Regions from separate parts of the Halobacillus sp. SY10 genome, predicted to be linked through region 2. Evidence: a T-box and tRNA genes for the amino acid it is inferred to sense, from the RefSeq annotation. Region 2 holds a T-box; the other holds one or more tRNA genes.
The links. A T-box is a leader RNA that pairs with one kind of tRNA and senses whether it is charged. The one in region 2 lies ahead of serS (serine--tRNA ligase), so its partner is inferred to be a tRNA-Ser.

Region 1 (9,328 bases), 410 kb from region 2:
ACTTGGTCCCCGAAGGGAAAGCCCTATCTCTAGGGATGTCCAAGGATGTCAAGACCTGGTAAGGTTCTTCGCGTTGCTTCGAATTAAACCACATGCTCCACCGCTTGTGCGGGCCCCCGTCAATTCCTTTGAGTTTCAGCCTTGCGGCCGTACTCCCCAGGCGGAGTGCTTAATGCGTTAACTTCAGCACTAAGGGGTGGAAGCCCCCTAACACCTAGCACTCATCGTTTACGGCGTGGACTACCAGGGTATCTAATCCTGTTTGCTACCCACGCTTTCGCACCTCAGCGTCAGAAACAGACCAGAGAGTCGCCTTCGCCACTGGTGTTCCTCCACATATCTACGCATTTCACCGCTACACGTGGAATTCCACTCTCCTCTTCTGTCCTCAAGTTCCCCAGTTTCCAATGACCCTCCACGGTTGAGCCGTGGGCTTTCACATCAGACTTAAGGAACCGCCTGCGCGCGCTTTACGCCCAATAATTCCGGACAACGCTTGCCCCCTACGTATTACCGCGGCTGCTGGCACGTAGTTAGCCGGGGCTTCCTCGTTAGGTACCGTCAAGGTACCGCTCTATTCGCACGGTACTTGTTCTTCCCTAACAACAGAACTTTACGATCCGAAGACCTTCATCGTTCACGCGGCGTTGCTCCGTCAGACTTTCGTCCATTGCGGAAGATTCCCTACTGCTGCCTCCCGTAGGAGTCTGGGCCGTGTCTCAGTCCCAGTGTGGCCGATCACCCTCTCAGGTCGGCTACGCATCGTCGCCTTGGTGAGCCGTTACCTCACCAACTAGCTAATGCGCCGCGGGCCCATCTGTAAGTGATAGCAAGAAGCCATCTTTCAACTTTCCTTCATGCGAAAGAAAGTATTACCCGGCATTAGCCCCGGTTTCCCGGGGTTATTCCGATCTTACAGGCAGGTTGCCCACGTGTTACTCACCCGTCCGCCGCTCGTTCCACGAGCTTCACCTCAGATGAGGATCCACTCGCTTCCCGCGCTCGACTTGCATGTATTAGGCACGCCGCCAGCGTTCGTCCTGAGCCAGGATCAAACTCTCCATAAAAGTTAAGTTTGACTTGCTCATTTGCACACCGAATGTGCTTGTTTCAAATCTCTTCTATAAAGAAGAAATGTTTTGACGTACTGGTTGGTTCGTTCAGTTTTCAAAAATCAAATGAATCATGGTGGGCCTGAGTGGACTTGAACCACCGACCTCACGCTTATCAGGCGTGCGCTCTAACCAACTGAGCTACAGGCCCCGATGACATTCAATAAAATGGAGCGGGTGAAGGGAATCGAACCCTCATCATCAGCTTGGAAGGCTGAGGTTTTACCACTAAACTACACCCGCAAGTGTATCATATTGTTATTTAGGATTTCGATGGTCGGGAAGACAGGATTCGAACCTGCGACCCCTTGGTCCCAAACCAAGTGCTCTACCAAGCTGAGCTACTTCCCGTTAATGGCGCGCCCGAGAGGAGTCGAACCCCTAACCTTCTGATCCGTAGTCAGACGCTCTATCCAATTGAGCTACGGGCGCATTAAAAAAGCGACATTTAATATCTTATCATCTTTTGTGTTGTGACGCAAGCACTTTTTTTAAAAAAAGTTGGTGCGGCCGAGAGGACTTGAACCTCCACGGGATTACCTCCCACTAGGCCCTCAACCTAGCGCGTCTGCCGATTCCGCCACGACCGCAAAATTGCTGTAGTAAACAATGGGATGCTGATCATGATAATTGGATAATGCGGGTGGAGGGACTTGAACCCCCACGCCGTGAAGCACTAGATCCTAAATCTAGCGTGTCTGCCAATTCCACCACACCCGCATAATAAATGGTGAGCCATGAAGGATTCGAACCTTCGACCCTCTGATTAAAAGTCAGATGCTCTACCAGCTGAGCTAATGGCTCCTATTAAAGGAATCTGTAACACTCAATGATGATGTTGTTTTTTTGAAGCACAAGAAACATCATATAACTTATTCAGCTTTTTGTCAACTCTTTTTCGAAAGAAAAATGGCTGGGCCAGCTGGATTCGAACCAGCGCATGACGGTACCAAAAACCGTTGCCTTACCGCTTGGCTATGGCCCAAAAAGAGTGGCGGTCCGGACGGGACTCGAACCCGCGACCTCCTGCGTGACAGGCAGGCATTCTAACCAACTGAACTACCGGACCTTTATAAGGTTAAGTGACCCGTACGGGATTCGAACCCGTGTTACCGCCGTGAAAGGGCGGTGTCTTAACCACTTGACCAACGGGCCAAAAATAAATGGCGGAGAAGGAGGGATTTGAACCCTCGCGCCGCTTACGCGACCTACACCCTTAGCAGGGGCGCCTCTTCAGCCACTTGAGTACTTCTCCGTAATGGCTCCAACGGTAGGATTCGAACCTACGACCGATCGGTTAACAGCCGATTGCTCTACCACTGAGCTACGTTGGAATAATTCGTAATGTTCGTTGCTGTTTATCAGCGACGTTTTATATCTTATAACATTTCGTCCGTGGTGTCAAACCTTTTTTACATGAAATTTAAGTCGTTTCCCATGTGTTTTTGGCTTGTTTTGTTAGGACTTAACTAATTTAACATGTGGCCCCTCTTTCGTCAATGGAAAATTTACTTCTTTTTTATATTCCCTTTACATTTCCCACATCCGAAACGTTTTGTGTTCACCCGTCTTTTCCGCTTGTATGTTTGTCCGCATTTTGTACAAACATAGTGATGGAAGTTCCCACTTTTTTCAGAAGGCAATGGTGAACAGTGTCGTGGAGACCCTGTTTCTTTTAATAAAGCCTTGAACTCAGGATCGCGATGCCCAAAACCTTTCCCTTCAATATGAAGGTGGTAATGACAAAGTTCATGTTTAATGATGCCTTCTAATTCGACACCATCTAATTCTACTATATATTTCGGATTGATTTCAATTACTTTTTTAGAAGGAATGTATCTCCCTCCTGTCGTCCGAAGACGAGAATTGAAGTATACATCATGCGCAAAAGGCTTGTCAAAGTATTTTTTCGATAATTCATCGGTCCATTGCTGCAATTCCTGGTCTGTCATAGGAACACCTCCCTCGTCCTTTGCATACTGTATCATAAGAATGAAAAAAGTTGAATATGAAGGAGATGACTTCTTAATGCCTTCCTGGTTGAAGAACCAAATGACAAAAGCATTCTTGAACAAAGATAAATATCAAATTAAAATGCTGAATCAATGCTGGTATTACTATCAGCACCTATACAAATAAAAACTACCCGGAAAGCTTTCTCTCTCCAGGCAATTTCATTTAGTATTATCCTTGATTGATCATGGTCAAAGCGATCCTCTGCTTTTGTACATCCACTTGATCGACCCAAACGGTAACGACGTCCCCTACCGCCACCACGTCCATTGGGTGTTTGACGAATTTGTCAGCAAGTTTTGAGATATGGACAAGCCCATCCTGTTTTACACCAATATCCACGAAAGCACCGAAGTCTACTACGTTCCTTACGGTTCCTTCCAGTTCCATCCCCTGTTCTAAATCTTCCATTGAAAGAACATTCGTTTTCAGCAATGGCTTAGGCAAATCATCCCTTGGGTCGCGGCCAGGCTGAACGAGAGATTTCACAATATCCTGCAGCGTCAACTCCCCAATGTCCAGTTGTTCTGCTACAGATGATGTGTCTACACTTTTCAATTCTTCTGCTAACTTGTCCGTTCCGATATCTTCTGTGGTAAATCCGAACTTCCTCAGCAGTTCCCTTGTCGCTTTGTAACTTTCCGGGTGGATAGGTGTGCGATCAAGAGGTTCTTTTCCGTCTAGTATTCGTAAAAAGCCGATACTTTGCTCAAATGTCTTTGCACCTAAGCGTGGAATATCTTTGAGTTCGGATCGTTTCGTAAACTTGCCTAACTCCTCCCTCTTTTTCACGACATTGTTCGCAACGGTTTTACTTAGCCCTGATACATATTGCAGCAGAGAAGAAGAGGCTGTGTTCACATTAACTCCCACTTGATTCACCGCCGTCTCTACAACGAATGTTAATGATTCATTCAGTTTTTTCTGAGTTACATCGTGCTGGTATTGACCGACACCGATCGATTTAGGATCAATTTTCACGAGTTCTGCTAATGGATCCTGGACACGGCGAGCGATAGATACCGCACTTCGTTCTTCCACTTGAAAGTCAGGGAATTCTTCACGGGCGAGCTTCGAAGCTGAATACACACTTGCCCCTGCTTCATTAACAATCATATAAGAAGCCTTCAGCTGATGTTTTTGGATCATATCTGCGATGAATTGTTCCGTTTCTCTGGAGGCTGTACCATTCCCGATGGCCATCAGCTCAATGTCATACGTATCCATGAAGGCAAGAATCTTTTTCTCTGCTCCTGCCGTATCATTTCTAGGTGCTGTTGGGTAGATGACGCCAATGTCCAGCACTTTCCCTGTTTCATCTACGACGGCAAGCTTACATCCGGTACGGTAGGCAGGGTCTACTCCCAGAACCACTTTCCCTTTCAACGGGGGTTGGAGCAAGAGGTTTCGCAGGTTACTGGAGAAAACTTCAATCGCCTGTTCCTCGGCTTGCTCAGATAATGCACCTCGGATCTCCCTTTCAACAGATGGCTGAATTAAACGCTTATAACTGTCCTGAATGGCTTCTTCCAAAATGGAACGAAGCTTCCCGACCGTATGGCGTTTAATGACACTCCTCTCCAAATATTGAACAATCGCCTCTTCAGGAGGCTGAACGGATACTTTAATGATTTCTTCTTTTTCACCACGGTTAAGGGCTAGAACACGGTGGGACACGATAGACCGAACGGGTTCTTGGTAGTCATAATACATTTCAAAAATGCCTTTTTCATCTTTATCTGCTTTCTTTTCAGATGAAGCGATGACACCCTTGTCGTGCGTCTGTTTTCTAATCTTTTCTCGATATGTAGGGTCATCCGAGATCCATTCGGCGATGATATCATTCACCCCTCCCCAGACATCTTCAACCGTATTCACTTCGTGTTCATCAGAAAAGAAGGCTTCAGCTTCCTTTTCAAAGTCGATGTTCTGCTGTTCCCACACTTGAGTCGCGAGAGGCTCCAACCCTTTTTCTTTGGCAATCGTCGCTCTTGTCCTACGTTTTTGTTTATAAGGGCGGTACAAGTCTTCCACTTTTTGAAGTTTTTCAGCGGATTCAATTTGGCGGCGTAAGTCTTCGGTCAGTTTGCCCTGTTCATCAATGAGGCGAATGACTTCTTCCTTACGCTGAACAAGGTTCGTTACATAGTTCCACTGATCTTCTATCTCTTTGATTTGCACTTCATTCAGTCCGCCTGTCAGCTCTTTCCGATAACGGGCGATAAACGGAACGGTATTTCCTTCTTCAAGTAATTCAATGACTTGTTTGATTGTCTGATCCTTCAATTTCGTCTGTTTCGCTACGAGCTTCATAAGCTCGGTATTTTTATTTGTTTCACTCAACAAAATGACCTCCTTCAATGACGTCTCATCCATTGTATCAAATTATAAAAGAGAATACTTGAACACTCAGTTTCGAGACTTTTGTGAGAGTTTAGGGGCTGCGGGAAAAGGTTCGCTTTCCATGGGGCGGGCGGTGAGCCTCCTCAGGCTACGCCTTCCGGGGTCTCACCTGTCCCACACGTCCCATAGGAGTCTCACCGTTTCCCTCCGCCCCTTTGCCATATAAGTGTCTCGAAACCACTTCCAGAATAAGCTGCTTTTATGCACAGAATAAATGGAGGATACGAACTTGCAGGCACTCTATTCTGGGTGCGGAAAGCTTGTTATGTAGCGCTTTATGCATATAACACAAGGATAGTGGAAGACCCCCCACACAGTAATGGGGTTCGTTTCTCACATTCATCGAATGGGATGGTTGGGAAGCTGCGCATAGCCGTCAAGCTAAGCTCAACGATTTTATCTTCCCTCCTATAAACGTTATCCTTCCTTGAAGAAATTTCTATGGAAGGATGATTTTATGGTATTTGAAAGACAAATCAAGGCCATGTCTCAGGTTATTCGTCAGACATTCCACCCTGATTTCATTCAAAAAACGGCCTATGATACAGGGTTTCAAAAGCGGAAAGGAAAACTTAACCCAGAAGCTTTTCTCGTTCTATGTACGTTTCTTCAACATTCGATTAGTCAGAAAAGCTTGCGCAATTTAAGCACCAAATTCAGCTACGAATACTTGACCACGATAACCAAACAGGGCTTGAACCAACGTTTCAATACGAAGGCTGTTTCGTTTTTGAAACAGATTTATGATCGATTAGCTGGTCAACAGGGAAAGGTCTCCACGATATTGGACCACCATTCTTTATTCTCTCGCATTCGAATTATGGATGCGACATCCTTTCGCCTCCCGAGAAACTATGAGGACTATCCTGGTGTTCAAGGCCCTGGTGTCAAGGTACAACTGGAATATGAATACATCAAAGGTGAATTTCTTTATCATTCCATTAGCCGCGAATCAAGGAGCGATAAGGACGCAGCCCGAGAAGTTTTAGGGACCCACCAGCCGGGGGATTTACTTTTGCGCGATCTAGGATATTACTCGGCAAGCATCATCAGGGAAATCTTCAAAAGTGAAGCGTCTTTAATCACGCGAGTTCCGAGTCAGACGAAATTTTGGTTGGGGAGTAAAAAAGAAGGTTGGACCCAGGTTAAACCGGAGGAAGACTTGAAAGGTTGTGATGGAGGCGAAACGGTCGACTACGGGTTCATCAAAGTTGGTGGAGACTCTCGCAACTCCTTTGTGGCGCGTGTGATCGCACAAAAACTCACAAAAGAACAGCGCAAAAGACGGGATAGAGCTTTACAATTAAAAAGGCAGAAAGGCCACCAGACCCTTTCTGCCCAAGAAAGAAACTCTATCCAAATTCTCGTGACCAATATAACACATGAGAATTTGAAGGCTCAAGACCTATACCCTCTGTATTCCCTGAGATGGCAAATCGAAATCTTATTTAAAACGTGGAAGTCCTTATTTGAGATTGATGAGGTTCAAAAGATGAAACAAGAACGCTTTGAATGTCATTTATATGGAACGTTGATTGAAATACTTCTCTCATCAATGTTGGCGTTCCAATGTCGATTGTATTTACACAAGATTCATCAAGCTGAAGCTAGTGAATACAAATGCATCGACACAGCGCGCGAGTCTTTGCCTCACCTGATAACGGCTGCCGAAACAGGAGTCGAAAACGTGAGGGCCATGATAAGGCTTGTCTACGAGAATGCCAGGATTCACGGAGGAAAAGAGCACAGAAAGAACCATCTCAGCCCATTTGACATTTTAGGTATAGCTTACAAGTAAAAGATGAACGACTGATTTTTAGAACCTTGACACTTTCAGCTTTTGGTAGGGCACCAACTGGAAAATAAAGGAATAGTAAATGATTATCACTTAAGCTAAATTACAATCATTCACTAGCTTGACGGCTATGGGGAAGCTGCGAGACTCCCGCGGGAATGGATTGGCTGGCGAGACCCCGCAGTGTGAAGCACGAGGAGACTTGCCGTCATCCCCGCAGGAAAGCGAGTGGCTTCCCAGCCATCCCTGACGCTCAACACGGCAAACGAATCCCAAAACATCTCGAAATCAAGTCTTCCACAATCCTGCCATATACTTTAATAACTAATAGTAAGATGAATGTTCGAACAAAAACAATAAAACCCTTCATTCTACCTTTCGGTTCGAATGAAGGGTTTCAATTATAAGCCATAGCAATCAGTGTGATATCATCATCACGGGATTGACCGTATAATTCTTTATAATGTTGAGTGATTTGCTCAACGTCTCTGGAATGAGTGAAATTTGAAGACAGACGACGGTCATTGACTCCGTCTGAAAACATAAGGAATACCATCCCTTCCTGCACAGTTCCGTGAGAAATTCTCAGCCTGCGAGGATAACCGGATAAGTAACCAGCCAACGGAATGTTGCGATTACGCTTCCCATCCGGGTCCACAGTAATAACCCCGATGTTACCAATCGATGAATAAGAGTAAGTACGAGCGTTAAAGTCGATCCTTAAAATCCCAAGGACCACTCCTCGTTTCCCTACCAACACCTCATTGCATTTTTTGATGAGAGCTTCTAGAGTCAAGTCAGGATGTTCCTCTATCACTTCCATAACCGCCTTGGACGATTCGCGGGCCATTTCGCCACTTCCGAGGCCATCGGCAAGGGCACAAAGGAATGCATCCTCCGTTTCCTTATAGAAATAGCTGTCCCCACAATAATAATTCCCTTTTTTGGCTTTTTGGAAAATAGATAAATCCACCCGTTTATTTTCCTTTTCCACTAGAATACCTCGACAGATTCAGATTGCAAGGCTTCTCTCAGTTTCCTCAATGCACGCCTTTGCAAACGGGATACGTGCATCTGGGAGATGCCCAGTCGTTCGCCTGTATCTTTCTGACTCATGTTTTCAAAGTACGTGCATTGTAAGATTTCCTGTTCGCGTTCGCTAAGGATGGGCAGAATCTTTTCTAAGAGCATCCTCTGATCGATGTTGGAATAACCATCTTCCTGATTTCCAATCAAATCAAGGATGGTGACGGTGCTGCCGTCAGAGTCTGCTTCAATCTTACGGTCGACAGACAGAGCTTTATAGCTTTTGCCCATTTCCATCGTTTCAAGGATATCCTCTTCGGATACTTCTAATTCATCTGCAATTTCTTTTACAGATGGAGAGCGCTGCAATGAATTCGTTAGTTCTTCCGATACCCTTTTGATCTTCGGCCCAAGCTCCTTGATTCTACGCGGGACATGGACGCTCCATGTTTTGTCACGAATGAAGCGTTTGATTTCCCCAATGATCGTCGGTATGGCAAACGACTCAAAGGACTTTCCGAATTCGGGATCATACCTTCGGATTGCCGCTAACAGTCCAAGCATGCCGACTTGAACCAAGTCTTCATGAATGGTGCTGTTTTTTGAGTATTTACGAGCAATGGATTCTACAAGGTCCTTATAAACGAGGACAACCTTTTCTTGGATCTCTTCATCTCTCGGGTTCTCTTGTAGATAGGCGATCCATTCGTAAACTTCCTCATTGTGGTGTTGTGATTTGGTCGCCATCTTGACCCACCCCGGTTTCATGGAGATATTTTGTCATAAGGACAATGACTCCATATTTGCTATTGATTTCAACTTTGTCCATCAGAGCATCAATGAGAAACAGGCCAAAGCCTCCTTCGCGCAGTTCTTCGATATCATCATCTTGTTTATAAGGGCCGATATCTTCCTTAATCTCGCCAAGGTTAAAGCTTCCTCCATGATCAGCGACCATGATTTCAAGTCTGTCCTGATA
Region 2 (9,328 bases):
CTCATCATTTTCCTCCTAACAAAAATAGATAAGAATGAATACTGAAATCTATATCTCCAGGGCGCCTCTGGATGACAAATCTTATTATGAGGGCGAATCGAATACTTGAGAAGTACGCACTTCTATGTGCTATAGGCACCTGGGAGTAACTATTGTATAAAATAGGCATTGAGGAAAGCTGTTCGTGCGAAATCTTTTTAACTTAACTATCTTTCGTGTATAGTGAATCAACGGATATACATGCTAAAAAGAAACTTAGAGGATCCAGAGGAGGTAAATCTCATGCCCAAATATAATATTCCGGTTGAAGCCGCACTTGAAGTGATCGGGGGCAAGTGGAAGGTCGTCATCCTTTGTCATTTGATCGAAAATAAACGACGGACAAGTGAACTGAAACGGTTAATGCCAGGAATTACACAGAAAATGTTGACCCAGCAGCTGAGAGAATTGGAAAGGGATGGAGTCATTAAGCGAATCGTCTATAACCAAGTACCACCTAAAGTGGAGTATGAATTGACGGAATACGGATGGACATTAAAAGGGGCATTAGACATGCTGTGTGCCTGGGGGGAGCAGCATATTGAAAAGACCTATCCCAATAAAGGAGAGGTATTATTGGATTCCTAAAAAAAGTATAAAAAATAGCCCTCACCGATCCTGTCGCGTGAGGGCTTTTCTTTGTTTTCATTCTACGAAAGTAAAGAAAACAAAATAAAAAATCGTTACACGAAGTAACGATTTCTGTTCTATAAAATCTCCAATATTTATGCGCTATTGTTGATAATAATATGGCGGAGGAGGAGGGATTCGAACCCCCGCGGGGCGTAAACCCCCTGGCGGTTTTCAAGACCGCTCCCTTCAGCCGGACTTGGGTACTCCTCCGTGTGACCGACAATGAATATAATATCATGGTTGTCCGAATCCGTCAACAAAATCCTTTAATTTTTTTAAAAAGAAGTTGTTGTCGAACAATCACGAAAAAATGTCACCTCGTAATTATACAAATTCCCTTCAACAGAGTCAAGAGCGACCCTAAAGCTTTGTCTCCAAAAAACGAAATCAAAAAAAACGTCTGGAATCATCAATAGGATCCAGACGTTCTTCCTTTTTTCTCTATTTGTTTTAGTTACTTGATGACTTCTTTTCCGCCCATGTATGGACGAAGAACTTCTGGTACGATGACCGTCCCGTCTTCCTGCTGGTAATTTTCAAGAATGGCTGCAACGGTACGACCGATGGCCAGGCCAGAACCATTCAACGTGTGTACAAATTCAGGCTTTCCTTTTTCTTCTCTACGGAAGCGGATGCCTGCACGGCGCGCCTGGAAATCTTCGAAATTAGAGCAAGAGCTGATTTCACGGTAGGTCTCCTGGCTCGGGATCCACACTTCAATGTCGTATTTCTTCGCTGCTGTAAATCCTAGATCTCCAGTGCACATGCTCATCACACGATAAGGAAGTTTCAACAGCTGAAGGACTTTTTCTGCATGTCCGGTCAGTTCTTCCAGAACATCATAAGACTCTTCCGGCTTTGCCAGCTGGACAAGCTCGACTTTATTGAATTGGTGCTGACGGATCAATCCTCTTGTATCACGACCGGCAGACCCTGCTTCAGAACGGAAATTCGTGCTGAAGGCTACGAACTTTTGTGGAAGGTCTTCAACAGATAGAATTTCTTCTCTGTGGAAGTTCGTTACAGGTACCTCAGCTGTTGGTACAAGGAAATAATCCCAGTCTTCAATTTTAAAAGCGTCTTCTTCGAATTTCGGTAATTGACCTGTTCCTGTCATCGCTGTGCGGTTAACCATTTGTGGTGGCAGCATTTCCTGATAGCCGTGTTCATCTGCATGCAGGTCCATCATGAAATTAAGTAACGCACGCTCTAAACGAGCACCTAGTCCTTTGTAGAAAACGAAGCGGCTTCCAGTAACCTTGGACGCTCTTTCGAAATCAAGGATGCCTAAATCTGTCGCTACATCCCAGTGAGGTTTAGCTTCGAAACCAAATGTCGGAATCTCTCCGTCTTTTCGTGCTTCGATATTGTCTTCTTCATCCCCACCGACAGGTACACTTTCGTGAGGGATGTTCGGGATAGATAATAGAAGTGTTTCGAGTTTCTCTTCTACTTCTTTCAGCTCTGTATCAAGCGTTTTTATGCGATCGCCGACTTCACGCATTTCTTTAATTTTATCATCCGCGTCTTCCTTCGCTTTTTTCAGCTGGGAGATTTCCTTGGAAACTTCATTACGCTTTGCTTTCAATTCTTCCGTTTCCTGAATCAGCTCACGGCGCTTGCTATCCAAATCGCCGAAGGCATCCAAGTCAGAAAGGTCTTCTCCCCGGTTTTGCAGTTTTCCTTTTACTTCATCAAAGTTCTGGCGTAAGTATTTCATGTCCAACATGTTTACTTCCTCCTTTATATACTCATTTCAATTGATTTGAAGCTAAACAAAAAGCTCCCGTCCCTAAATAAGGGACGAGAGCTTTGGTTTATGCTTCCCGCGATACCACCCAAGTTGAAGGTACATATGACCTTCCGGCTTCACTCATAACGGTGAGTACCGGTCTGACCTACTTCATTCAGTCAGACACTCGAGGATGGATTCACATGGCTTCTCCGTCAGTTCACACCAGCCACTGACTCTCTTTGAGAAGAAGGGACATGTTACTATTTCCTGTCATCGCGTTCAATTATGGTTTGTGTTACATAAGATTAGCGGATTCAGAATTATAATGCAAGTGTTTTTTTAGCTTCTTCTACCATTTTCACAAAATGGTCCGTTAAACGATGGTCGTCTGTCAATTCCGGATGGAAGGAACAGGCTAAATAGTGACCTTCTTGAGCGGCTACGATATGACCGTCGTAGCGTGCCAACACTTTCGTATTTTCTCCTACCCCTTCAATGTAAGGAGCACGGATGAATACGGCATTGAATCCTTCTGCCACACCTTCGATATCCAGATCGGCTTCAAAACTTTCTCGCTGACGCCCGAAAGCATTACGACGGACTTTGATATCCATGACCCCTAGATGGACGTCATAAGAACCATCGATTTCTGAAGCGAGTAAGATGAGCCCCGCACACGTACCGAAAATCGGGTTGCCGCTTTTTCCGAATTGTCGGATTGGCTCTAGAAACTCGTACTTATCGATCAGTCTGCGGATGGTCGTACTTTCTCCACCAGGGATAATCAAGCCATCGATCTCTTTCAGCTGTTCTGTTCTTTTGACGACGACGGCTTTGGCACCTGTCGCTTCGACAGAACGCACATGCTCACGGAAAGCGCCTTGAAGGCCTAATACACCGATTGTAGTCATGCTGCATTCTCCTTTATTTACTGGCTGCGATCCTGCATACGCTGTTCAGGAGTAAGGGTGGACATTTCCATCCCTTTCATGGCTGTTCCAAGACCTTTGGACAATTCACCAATCAACTTGTAATCGTCATAGTGAGTCGTTGCTTCAACAATTGCACGTGCAAACTTTTCAGGATTGTTGGATTTGAAAATACCAGATCCAACGAATACTCCGTCTGCTCCAAGCTGCATCATCAAGGATGCATCAGCAGGAGTTGCAATACCACCGGCAGCAAAGTTGACGACAGGCAGACGTCCTTCTTCACGGATCTCCATCAATAGATCGAATGGAGCGCCATTATCTTTTGCATAGACCATCACTTCATCTTCGGAAAGTCCGCGCAAATGACGGATTTGAGACTGAACCTGACGCATATGGCTGACAGCCTCTACAATGTTTCCTGTTCCTGGTTCGCCCTTCGTACGAAGCATGGATGCACCTTCACGGATGCGGCGTGTCGCTTCACCAAGGTTACGGCAGCCACATACGAATGGAACTGTGTACTCATCTTTTTTGATGTGATAGATTTCATCAGCTGGAGTAAGAACTTCACTCTCATCGATATAGTCAACGCCCATCGCTTCAAGGACGCGTGCTTCTGTAATATGCCCGATACGAGCTTTTGCCATAACTGGAATAGAAACGGCATTCATCACTTCTTCAACGATCGTAGGATCAGCCATACGAGCGACCCCGCCTGCTGCGCGGATGTCTGCTGGAACTCGTTCAAGAGCCATTACGGCTACTGCTCCTGCTTCTTCAGCGATTTTTGCTTGTTCTGCGTTTACGACGTCCATGATGACGCCACCTTTTTGCATTTCTGCCATGCCGCGTTTTACGCGATCCGTACCTGTTTGTGCCATGTTGATTCCTCCCTAACAGCTCTATAGTTTAAGCATTTTATTTCGAATCATAGATTCTTATCCTCTATTGTAACGCATTACTATATTAAATCCCACTGGTTATATAGGGATTTTTTCACCTAAAACCAGCCTTTAACCATATCGACCGCGCCTGTGAAGATATCACTGAAAAATTCACCGATGGCACCGAGGGTAAGCATGAACCAGTTTGCTTTTTCCACGCTGGAAGAAGTGACGATCTCGACGGTTTGTCCACCTTCAGAAAGGATATTTCCATAGTCTTCTTCCCCGTTGTATACAAGTTTCGCTGTCCCGACTTTCTGGCCTTTTTCTACAGGCGCGACAAGGTTACCTTCGTCATCCAACTGATCCTCAGAAATGTTGAACTGAATCTCATATTGATCTTCTTCTCCGCTTTTCAACAGTGTGCTTAAGGCTGCACTCGTTTCAATCGCTACTTCCTCTTCTTTTCCTTTTGCGACAGGAAGCGTCGACTTTTCTTCAGGAGTGGCTCCTGCTGCGAAAAGTTCCTGTCGTGAGAATTGATTGAAACCGTAGTCCAGCAGCTTCTCTGTTTGGTCGAAACGGGAGGCCCTGGATTCGGATTTCATGACGACTGAAATGAAGCGTTGTCCGTCTCGTTCTGCCGTCCCTGTAAATGTGTTTTGAGCAAGTTCTGTGTATCCTGTTTTCAATCCGTCCATACCTTCGTACTCGAACTGCTTCAAGTTCTGACCCGGCATGCCTGGAAGCATCCAGTTCCAGTTCGTCACGGTTTCTCCAGCAAATTCAAGTGTCGGTTTGCTTGAGATTTCAAGCGCTTCCGGATAGTCGTTCGTCAAATGGTAAGCGAGAAGCGCTGCAGATTTTGCAGAAAGCATGTTTGTTGCATCCGGATCTGTTCCTTCAGGATAGTTGTCTCCTAAATGAGAGTTATTCAATCCAGTAGAGTTTACGAAATCGTAATCAGGAAGACCCATTTCCGCTCCCTTTTCGTTCATCATTTGAACAAATTCAGCTTCACTGCCAGCAATCAATTCCGTAAGCGCAATAGTTGTTGCATTATCTGAATTAATTGCCATTGCTTCATAAAGTTCACGTACCGTATATTCTTCATCCAATCTCAGGCCAACTCCTGAAAATTCAGGATTCGCCGATATATCAAAAGCGTATTGACTAATTTGTGTTGTCGTATCCCAGCTGATTTGACCTTCCTCAATCGCTTCCATGACAAGATATTCAGTCATCATCTTCGTCATACTGGCAGGAGGTAATGTCAAATCTGCCTCTTTTTCAAATAAAATCTTCCCTGTTTCCGCGTCCACGAGTATTGCCGATTCTGCGCCAACATCTACGCTTGCGTATGTATGTCCAGGATTCATGGACACAGCAAAGAACCCCATAAGCAATGCCACCATCAAGGCCATAGATGTTTTTATTCTTTGTGTCACTTTCTCAACCTCCACCCTTAAAATATGCATCTTTGTTATTTTATCACATGCTTATATAAAAGAATAGACAGGGAAAAGTCCCTGTCTATCACTTTTTATACGGGTCAAACGGAGTAGTTTGGCGCTTCTTTTGTAATTTGAACATCATGTGGATGGCTCTCTCTTAAACCAGCCCCTGTAATTCTTGTGAATTGTGCGTCTGTACGTAAAGCACTGATGGTTGGTGTTCCACAATACCCCATACCCGAGCGGATACCTCCGAGAAGCTGATGGATGGAGTCTGCCAATGGTCCTTTATATGGCATGCGTCCTTCAATCCCTTCAGGCACAAGTTTCTTCGCTTCTTGGTCATTTTGGAAGTAACGATCTTTGGATCCGGATTCCATGGCACCGACAGATCCCATCCCCCGGTAGACTTTGAACCGGCGGCCTTGGAAGATTTCCGTTTCGCCAGGGCTTTCTGAAACACCGGCTAGTAAACTTCCGAGCATAACGGCATGTCCACCTGCAGCAAGAGCTTTCACGATGTCACCTGAATATTTGATTCCTCCGTCGGCAATGACCGGCTTATTGTATTTCTCCGCTTCCTTCGCACAGTCATAGACGGCAGTGATTTGAGGAACACCGACACCTGCAACGACACGGGTCGTACAAATCGATCCTGGTCCAATACCTACTTTTACAACGTCCGCCCCTGCTTCGATCAATTCGCGTGTCGCTTCTGCTGTCCCTACGTTTCCTGCAATGATATTCACTTTTGGATGACGGTCACGGATCCGCTTCACCTGATCAATCACACCCTGAGAGTGACCATGGGCGGTATCGACGACAAGAGCATCGACCCCTGCTTCCACTAATTTATCAATACGCGTCATCGCATCTGCCGTGACACCGACAGCTGCCGCACAGAGGAGACGACCTTGTTCATCTTTTGCTGATAATGGGAATTCGATCACTTTCTCTATATCTTTGATGGTGATCAATCCTTTGAGGATCCCATTGTTATCTACCATCGGTAGCTTTTCAATCTTATATTGCTGCAAGATTTTTTCTGCTTCATCCAGTGTCGTTCCTACAGGTGCTGTGACAAGGTTCTCACGGGTCATGACGTCACTTATTTTAATCGAATAATCTTCGATGAAACGGAGGTCACGGTTGGTGATGATTCCGACAAGTTTCTGTTCTTCCACAGTATTAACGATCGGCACACCGGAAATACGGAATTTCCCCATTAAATGTTCAGCATCAAATACTTGGTGTTCCGGAGTCAGAAAGAACGGGTTCGTAATGACGCCGCTTTCGGAGCGTTTCACTCGGTCGACATGTTCTGCTTGCTCTTCAATCGACATATTCTTATGAATGACGCCAAGTCCTCCTTGACGTGCCATACCGATCGCCATTTTAGCTTCCGTCACCGTATCCATTCCGGCACTGATGATCGGCATATTCAGACGTAATGTCGGAGATAATTCTGTTGCCAGCGAAACATCACGGGGCAAAACATCGGACTTAGCAGGCAAAAGTAGTACATCGTCAAACGTTAAACCTTCTTTTGTAAACTTGTCTTCACGCATGCTTGACCTCTCCTTTTCTTCTTAAAATAGTTTGGGTGAAAGTGGGTAAAATAAGTGGTATATTCTCGTAACACCATTTCTTATTGTTATTTACAATACGACAATGGTCGGGCTTTTTCAACCATAAAAAAATGGGGGAGAATTCCTTTTATGTTAGAAAGGAGGAACTTTCTTTGCACTCCACGGATCCGATTCTCACTTATCTTCAAGTGACCGCACATACAAGACCTTTTTTGTTTGCTTGTTATGAAAAGATCAATCATTCAAGAGCCGAACATCATGCTTACAATAATGCAGAACGGTTCATTCACGGTCTCAGCCTCGGTCAAGATTATTGGTCGACCGCTTTACATACACCCTTGAGTGTAAAGCCTCTTCTTTTTTATTATGGAATGAACCATTTCATCAAAAGCTGCCTGTTGACGGTTGATCCTGGATATCCTGCCACCGCAAAGGTTCTCGCCCATGGGCTGTCGACACGTAAAAGAAAAAAACAGCATTACCGTTTTTTAGAAGACGATATCCGTATTCAGCCGCACGGGTTATTCCCGCACGCAGCTGAGCATTTGTTTCAATTTTCTTCAGAAAAAACCAAGATATCCATGGATGAATTGCTCCGTCCCCTCCCTGGAATGGAAGAGCTGTTTCAACTGAAGAACCCGAGTCCTATCACCATTGAAGAAGAATGGCCTGAGCTGTTGGCGTATTTTGCTGTCCTTTATAACTTGAGTATGCTAGTGCGTTATGAAGGGGAATGGTGGGGAGAGATGGAGCAGATGAAAGATCGTGAGGATTATGTATTCATTGTACATTTTTTAAATTCAGCTGCGGAACGTATCCCGAAAATTTTCGCTTCCTGGCTCAAAGACCAGTTTGCATCCATTTCATGACGCAAACTGGTCTCTTTTTATTCATATACTTCTTCAATATGAAGGTCCAGCTGCTCTTTCAACGGGAGAATCTGTCCATCTTCAATGATTCGCACAAGCGGTCTTGTCGGGTTGGTTTTTTCAACGAAAATCACTTCTGCTTCGCGATGATCAGACAAGCGGATTTGGGTCCCCGTAGAATAATTGGTCATTTCTTTAACTAAAGCGCTGATCACTTTATGATCATAGCGGCCGAACTGCTCCTGGAGGATTTCTTCGAGCACTTTATAAGGCGACTGTTTCCTCCGGTACATCCTCTCAGACGTCATGGCGTGGTACATATCACAGACAGCGATAATCTGGCTGAACGGATGGATTTTATTCTGACTGACTCCTAATGGATAACCTGTCCCATCCAATCGTTCATGATGCTGTAAAATAGCGACCTTTGCGTGGTTACTCAACGTAGATATTTTTTCTACGTTTCGGTAACTGTAGGTCGGATGGTTTTTCACCATCTCATACTCCCTCTCTGTTAAAGGGGCCTCTTTCCACGTAATTCGTTCACTGACTTTCGCCATCCCGCTATCAGCAAGAAGCCCGGCTAAACCGACTTGAATCCATTCACCGTAATTGTAGCCCATTTTCGACGCCACATAACTAGATAACAGCCCCATCGCTACACTGTGATGATAGATGTAATCTTTACTGGAGGTATAATGATGGAGCGAGAAAACTTCCCGCCCTGCAGAATCGACAGCTCTCTCAAGGAGGGGAACCATCACTTTGCGGATCGCACTGATGTTTAAAGGCGATCCACCTTGCCATGAAATGAACCATTTTTTATACTCCTGCACAGCAGCTAGGTAGGATTCGAAGAAAGGAAGATCAGGTTCCTCAGAACGCATCTCCTGATGTAGATCTTCTTCTTGGTCTGTCGGCTTGGAAGCTATGAAAAGCGAACCGTCCGACCGACGATTGGAAACTTCAACAATATCAATTTTAAATTTCTTCAGTACATCAATATGGACGGGCTGAATGGTCGTATTTTTAGGCACGATCGGTCGATTCGTCCGACCCATGACGTCTTTCGTCAAGAGACAGCCCGGTTCCAATTGTGATGTAGCTACCCTCATGGCAACGAACCACCTTCCACTAGTTTCTTTTATGTAAAGATCTCTTGAATCTCAAATGATATTTATAGTTCTATATTA

Region 1: it encodes a tRNA-Ser, which carries the amino acid that the T-box ahead of serS (serine--tRNA ligase) is inferred to sense. The anticodon was not compared.

What each region holds. Positions count from the first base shown of each region.
Region 1 is NZ_CP174345.1:424,134-433,461, reverse strand. It holds rRNA gene ACJA3J_RS02345 (16S ribosomal RNA) at 1-1,067, opposite strand, end outside; tRNA gene ACJA3J_RS02340 (tRNA-Ile) at 1,187-1,263, opposite strand; tRNA gene ACJA3J_RS02335 (tRNA-Gly) at 1,282-1,355, opposite strand; tRNA gene ACJA3J_RS02330 (tRNA-Pro) at 1,387-1,463, opposite strand; tRNA gene ACJA3J_RS02325 (tRNA-Arg) at 1,468-1,544, opposite strand; tRNA gene ACJA3J_RS02320 (tRNA-Leu) at 1,615-1,702, opposite strand; tRNA gene ACJA3J_RS02315 (tRNA-Leu) at 1,751-1,832, opposite strand; tRNA gene ACJA3J_RS02310 (tRNA-Lys) at 1,841-1,916, opposite strand; tRNA gene ACJA3J_RS02305 (tRNA-Gln) at 2,023-2,097, opposite strand; tRNA gene ACJA3J_RS02300 (tRNA-Asp) at 2,105-2,181, opposite strand; tRNA gene ACJA3J_RS02295 (tRNA-Glu) at 2,196-2,267, opposite strand; tRNA gene ACJA3J_RS02290 (tRNA-Ser) at 2,277-2,367, opposite strand; tRNA gene ACJA3J_RS02285 (tRNA-Asn) at 2,372-2,446, opposite strand; gene ACJA3J_RS02280 (SprT family protein) at 2,621-3,064, opposite strand; gene cmpA (cortex morphogenetic protein CmpA) at 3,141-3,251, shown strand; gene ACJA3J_RS02270 (Tex family protein) at 3,297-5,468, opposite strand; gene ACJA3J_RS02265 (IS4 family transposase) at 5,986-7,326, shown strand; gene ACJA3J_RS02260 (PP2C family serine/threonine-protein phosphatase) at 7,721-8,317, opposite strand; gene sigB (RNA polymerase sigma factor SigB) at 8,317-9,096, opposite strand; gene rsbW (anti-sigma B factor RsbW) at 9,068-9,328, opposite strand, start outside.
Region 2 is NZ_CP174345.1:9,428-18,755, reverse strand. It holds gene ACJA3J_RS00085 (MFS transporter) at 1-5, opposite strand, end outside; gene ACJA3J_RS00080 (helix-turn-helix domain-containing protein) at 283-627, shown strand; tRNA gene ACJA3J_RS00075 (tRNA-Ser) at 790-882, opposite strand; gene serS (serine--tRNA ligase) at 1,127-2,401, opposite strand; T-box leader at 2,469-2,690, opposite strand; gene pdxT (pyridoxal 5'-phosphate synthase glutaminase subunit PdxT) at 2,728-3,318, opposite strand; gene pdxS (pyridoxal 5'-phosphate synthase lyase subunit PdxS) at 3,336-4,220, opposite strand; gene ACJA3J_RS00055 (serine hydrolase) at 4,340-5,671, opposite strand; gene guaB (IMP dehydrogenase) at 5,776-7,245, opposite strand; gene ACJA3J_RS00045 (YaaC family protein) at 7,419-8,135, shown strand; gene ACJA3J_RS00040 (HD-GYP domain-containing protein) at 8,153-9,250, opposite strand.